Regions from separate parts of the Pantoea sp. X-Soil-YNGN-785 genome, predicted to be linked through region 1. Evidence: predicted binding sites of a transcription regulator. Region 1 holds the regulator's gene; the other holds the start of a gene.

Evidence for each region. Region 1 encodes Fur, which represses iron uptake genes when iron is present. Its sites were predicted from a motif close to ATAATAATGAGAACNACTATCAA; they were not measured.
Region 2: a site for Fur is predicted at 1,550-1,572, ahead of fepD (Fe(3+)-siderophore ABC transporter permease). Genes of this name have one in related genera too.

Annotation. Positions count from the first base shown of each region.
Region 1 covers NZ_AP035942.1:1,135,760-1,138,875, forward strand. Annotated here, with positions in the region: gene glnS (glutamine--tRNA ligase) at 1-364, shown strand, start outside; gene AC6I8E_RS05210 (hypothetical protein) at 601-996, shown strand; gene fur (ferric iron uptake transcriptional regulator) at 1,062-1,505, opposite strand; gene fldA (flavodoxin FldA) at 1,852-2,382, opposite strand; gene ybfE (LexA regulated protein) at 2,515-2,790, opposite strand; gene ybfF (esterase) at 2,959-3,116, opposite strand, start outside.
Region 2 covers NZ_AP035942.1:451,686-454,801, forward strand. Annotated here, with positions in the region: gene fepB (Fe2+-enterobactin ABC transporter substrate-binding protein) at 1-235, shown strand, start outside; gene entS (enterobactin transporter EntS) at 230-1,474, opposite strand; gene fepD (Fe(3+)-siderophore ABC transporter permease) at 1,622-2,611, shown strand; gene fepG (iron-enterobactin ABC transporter permease) at 2,608-3,116, shown strand, end outside.

The DNA of each region.
Region 1 (3,116 bases):
CTACTGTACCAGCGACACAGATACGCTGAGCAAAGATCCTGCCGATGGCCGTAAGGTCAAAGGGGTGATTCACTGGGTGTCTGCGGATCACGCGCAGCCAGCAGAGTTCCGTCTGTATGATCGTCTGTTCAGTGTGCCAAATCCGGGCGCGGCAGAGGACTTCCTGGCGGTAATCAATCCTGAGTCACTGGCGATCAAACAGGGCTTTGTGGAACCGGGCCTGCGCGATGCAGAACCGACCACTCCATTCCAGTTTGAACGTGAAGGTTATTTCTGTGCCGACAGCGTTTACTCTAAACCGTCGCAGCTGGTGTTTAACCGCACCGTCGGTCTTCGTGATACCTGGGCGAAAACCGGCGAATAAATTTTTTTGAGGCTAACCTCATAAAATGACAAAAGGGCGATTTATCGCCCTTTTTTGTTGCCCCGATTTTAATCATTGCCGACGATTATTCTGACCTAACCGCAACCGATTAAATGCCGCATTGTGAGAGAAATCTGAGTTTAAAAAAATTAATCAATTTCCGGATGTGAATTATCCGCTTTCAGGTAGGCTATGCGCTCTCAGAGGTTGCAAAGCGGGTTACAGAAGGAAAAAAAATGACAGTTCTCGCCCAGGAAGCCAGAAACAGTGTGGTCGTTTTACATCAGCTCATTGAACGTATTTTTAACCAGCCTGCCGGATCTGATGACAGTTTTGAGCTGCTGATGTCCTATTTCCATCCTGAATTCCGCATGGTCACCCCAAAGGGCAGAGAGTGCAATCTGAACGAGGTCGAGGAACTCTTCAGGCAGTTGCAGGGACAGCGCGAAGGGATGCGTATTGCCACCTGCGAGCACGTCATCCTTTCTCATCATGAGAAAGAGATCACCGTGCAGTATCGCGAAATGCAGATGATGAATGGCAATAATCAGAGCCGTATTTCGCTTGCGATACTGGACTGCAGCAGCTCCATTCCACGCTGGCGCTATCTGCAGGAGACGCTGGTCGCCTGATATCACAGCCCAGGACAGACGAAAAAAAACCGGTGAATTCACCGGTTTTTTTATTTCAGTTCGCGTTACTGGTCGTGCAGGGTTTCATCTTCCCGGCAATCGCCCAGCGTACAGTGTCCATAGAGATAGAGGCTGTGGTTGGTCAGCTTGATGCCATGACGGGTGGCGATTTCGCGCTGACGTGTTTCGATCGACTCATCGCTGAACTCAATAACTTTGCCGCAATCCAGGCAGATCAGATGATCGTGGTGATGCTGCTGCGTCAGTTCAAAGACAGATTTGCCGCCTTCAAAGTTATGACGGGTCACGATACCAGCGTCATCAAACTGGTTCAGAACACGGTAAACGGTAGCCAGGCCAATCTCTTCGCCGATGTCGATCAGGCGTTTGTACAAATCTTCCGCACTGACGTGATGGCACTCAGGTTCCTGAAGCACTTCCAGAATTTTCAGTCTGGGCAGCGTCACTTTCAGGCCAGCCTTCTTTAATGCGGTGTTGTTGTCAGTCATGCGGATTTTGTCCTGTCACTATATTCACTTTTGTGGCTTGTCGCCTTGAATGTCGATCTGCGCTCATTCTCATTTGCGTCTCATTATAGAACTGAAGCGATGAAATGAAAACCAGAGGGCGTGCCTGAATCATCACGGGCTGTGGGGGATAGGTCACCGGGCCGGGGAGGATTCTGGCAGATGTCTGTTGGTACATCGCTTAGTCTTGCCGCCTGAGAAATAAGCGGAAGATCGATGCGGGTATTCTACAGATTAAACGGAGAAAGTTAAAAAAATGTGGCTATTATTTCTATAGGAATTTCCATTGCCTCAATGTGAGCTGGCGCTCACATTGAGTCGGGCAGGATCAGGCTTCGAGAATATCTTTCAGCTGCAGTTCATCAGAAATCTGCTTAACCCACTGCTCTACGCGCTGGTTAGTCAGTTCAGGCTGGCGATCTTCATCAATGGCCAGACCCAGGAAGTGGGTATCATCGGCCAGACCTTTTGAGGCTTCGAAGTGGTAACCTTCGGTTGGCCAGTGTCCGACAATTACTGCACCATGTGGCTCAATGATGTCACGGATCGTGCCCATCGCATCACAGAAGTACTCCGCGTAATCTTCCTGATCGCCGCAGCCAAACAGCGCAACCAGCTTACCGTTGAAATCGATCTCTTCCAGCGTCGGGAAAAAGTCATCCCAGTCGCACTGCGCTTCACCGTAGTACCAGGTCGGAATGCCCAGCAGCAGGATATCAAACGCTTCCAGATCTTCTTTTGTGCTTTTCGCGATGTCATGCACTTCTGCAACGTCTGTACCCAGCTGTTTCTGGATCATTTTTGCAATGTTTTCGGTATTGCCGGTATCGCTGCCAAAGAAGATGCCTACGAGTGCCATGAGTAAAATAACCTCTTAAATCCTGATAATGAGATGTGTGCCGCAGCACATTTCAGCGAATAATAGCAGACGAGAGAAAACCGGTGAACGGTTAAAGCCCCGACATTTGCTCCTGCGTGCGATTTGCCCGCATTAATCCAGTTTGAGCTGTGCCAGCAGCATCTGTTCAATCAGCTCGCTGCGGCTGAGATTGCGCTGTTCTGCCAGCGTGTTGAGCGCATCGACGGCTTCACTGTTCATTTTCAGTTCGACACGACGAAGTCCGCGTCCTTTGTCACGTTTAAGCTGATTGCGCTTGTTGATGCGCAGCTGTTCATCACGCGAAAGCGGACTGGTTTTGGGTCGACCAGGGCGGCGCTCATCAGCAAAGAGATCGAGCGTCGTGCGGTCAGTCTGTTCTTTTGCCATGGCTTAGTAAAACTGAATGGGGGCGGGCGCCAGTCACTCACCGCGCAGATTATAAATTATTGGCTATTGCCGCAGCAAAACGGACGCGCGGCAAAATTTTAGCGCGCCATCATACTTCACGCTTACTCCGGACGCCAATCCTAAACCTTTGCCGCCATCTATTTGCTTTTAAAGCGCAAAAAAGCGACGGACACTGCGCAAAACGGCATCGGGTTTCTCTGCATGAACCCAGTGTCCCGCGCCTCCAATGACATGTGCCTGCGCGGCCGGGAACTGCTGCAACAGCGCATCGCGGTAGCGGTTGTCCAGATAGCTGGAGTCGCCTC
Region 2 (3,116 bases), 680 kb from region 1:
TATTCTTCAGCTGTCAGGCGAAAATCTGGCGGAAGGCCTGAATGGACAGACTTATCTGCTGTTTGCCGCCGAAGATAACACGGCTGCGCAGGTAATGAGCAATGCTTTTCTGGCGCAGACCCCAGCGGTGCGCGCTAAAGCGGTCTATGCGCTGGGGCTGGATAGCTTTCGTCTCGACTACTACAGCGCCAGTCATTTACTGACGCGGCTGGAAGCGCTGTTCGTGAAATCATGATGTGGCATCGTCGGAGGCAGGCCGTTGATAGCGTCGCAGGCGGGCCATCAGCAGCCACATGATGAGACCCAGCACGGTGGCTGCCAGGCCAGAGAGGGCGGCGGCCTGCTGCGGCAACAGCAGTGAACCCATCGCGCCAATTATTGCTGCACCTATCGCATCGCCGGTGACATTCTGCGCTGTCCAGAGGCTGTTGATCCTGCCAAGCAGCGCATCGGGCGTCAGCGTCTGAATCATCGCGTACTGCACCAGGCTGCTGATGGCACTGAAATAACCAAAGGCTACGAGGCAGATCAGACTCAGGCTGAACCACGGCATCAGGCTGAACAGAGCCAGTGCGACGAATGCCGCGATGGCACTGACCAGAATCAGGCGGCCCGGCTGTGGCGACTGTGCCAGCCGTCCGCTGGTCAGCGCGCCTGTCGCAGCACCCAACGGCACGGCGGCGTACATCAGTCCCAGCGCCGTCAGACCGACCTGCCAGTGAGGGGCCAGCGCCGGATAGAGCACACGCACCGCGCTGGCTAGCGTTACCAGCGCGCCAGTCAGCGCCGCCATACCTACAATTGGCGTATCGAACAGGAAGCGGACGCCGCTGCTTAGTGCCTTTATGGGATGTTCACGCGGCTGCGGCGGTGGCGCAAGCGGCGGCAATCGCAACAGGGTTAACACCGTCAGCAGCGTGCCGAACGCGGCCAGCCCGTAGTTCCACGCCACACCGCCCTGAGCAATCACCATACCCGCAATCGCGGGTGACAGAATCGCGCCAAAGCGCACCGTCAGCATAGTAATGGCACCCGCCTTCATCAGATTCTCACGCCCGACCAGCGCCGGCGTGGCCGCCAGCAGCGCCGTGACGCCTATCGCGCCGAAAAAACCATCCCAGAGTCCCAGCACGAAGACGGCGATGACCGACGGTGAAGGGAGCAGGGCATTAATGCACAACGCGGCAAAGCCCAGGCCACAGGTGGATCGGGCAAACAGGATCAGGCGACGACGCTCATAGCGATCGGCCAGCACGCCGCCGGTCAGCAGACCGATAAACATACCGGCTCCTGCCAGCGTCACCGCCAGTCCTACCAGCAATGGTGATTGCGTCAGTTGCTGAATCTGAACCGGGACCGCCACCGCCAGCATGCCGAGAGCGACAATCGAGATAAAGCGGGCGATAAACAGGGCGCGAAAGGCGGGATGGGTTCTCAGCAGAGTGAGATCGATAAAATGGGAGGGTTTGTTCATAGCGTCGCTTTTTAGCACCCATTTTCCTCATTATTGAATCTGAGAGTCATGGTAACATACAAAAAATAGTTAATAACGATAACAAGTATCATTATCATAAACACTCGCAATTGCGAGCCATGTTGAATTCGTGAAGGTTTAAACGTTATGCGTCAACTCCGTGCAATAGCCGGTTCAGGGATGCTGCTATTGTTGCTTATTGCGCTCAGCCTGATGCTGGGAGCCAGACCTGTACCCTTTCATGATGTCACACATGCCTTACTCTCCGACTGCAGCCGCATCGATTGCGTGATCGTGCGCGATGCCCGGCTGCCGCGAACCCTTGCGGGACTGCTGGCCGGGATCAGTTTAGGTCTGGCGGGCGCACTGATGCAGAGCCTGACGCGCAATCCCCTGGCCGATCCAGGCATTCTTGGTGTGAATGCCGGAGCGGGTTTTGCGGTGGTGCTTGGCATCGCCCTCTCTGGCGCCGATTCTCCTGCGGAATGGCTGGGTTTTGCTTTTACGGGTGCACTGCTGGCGTCGCTGCTGGTGGCCATGACGGGTGCGATCGGCGGCGGCCGCGTGAATCCGCTGCGTCTGACGCTGGCAGGCGTGGCGCTGGGTGCGGTGCTGGAGGGTTTAACATCTGGCCTGTCGCTGCTTAATCCCGATATTTACGATCATCTGCGTTTCTGGCACAGCGGCTCGCTGGATATCCGCAATTTCGCCATTCTGCGCACTGTCTTTCCGGCGGTCGTAGCCGGGAGCCTGCTGGCGTTGCTGCTGGCACGTTCGCTCAACAGCCTGAGTATGGGCGGAGATATGGCAACCGCGCTGGGCACCCGTGTGATGCGTACTCAACTGGTGGGATTGCTGGCGATTGCACTGCTGAGCGGTGCGGCGACGGCGGCAGTCGGCCCCATCGCCTTTGTCGGGTTAATGACACCGCATCTGGCCCGCTGGCTGCTGGGCAACGATCATCGCTGGATGCTGCCGGGAACCCTGGTGATCACTCCCTGTCTGCTGCTGGCGGCCGATATTCTGGGACGGCTGCTGGTGCCGGGTGAACTGCGCGTGTCAATTGTCACGGCCATTCTCGGTGCGCCGATGCTGATTGTGCTGGTGCGCCGTAAGCTGGGAAGAGGGCAGATATGACACGGACGATGATCAATGCGCTGCTGCTGATGGCCTGCGGGGCGCTGGCTTTTCTGGGCGTCACGCGCGGCACCTTACCGATCTCCGCCAGCCAGTTATGGGCACTTCTCAACGGCGAGGCAGCGCGCAATGTTCAGCTGATTGTACTGGAGTGGCGTCTGCCGCGCGTCATGATGGCGCTGCTGATTGGTGCGGCGCTGGGCGTCAGCGGGGCGATTTTCCAGTCGCTGCTGCGCAACCCGCTGGGCAGTCCCGATATTCTGGGTTTCAACACTGGCGCTTACAGCGGTGTGCTGGTGGCGCTGGTGCTGTTCCAGCAAAACATGGAAGGGATGACGCTGGCGGCGCTGGCAGGCGGGCTGCTCACTGCAGGTGTGGTCTGGCTGTTCAGCTGGCGCAACGGCGTGGAGACCTTCCGGCTGATTATTGTGGGCATCAGCGTGCGGGCACTGCTGATGGCGCTAAACAGCTGGCTGATTATCAGTGCTTCACTGGAGGCGGCACT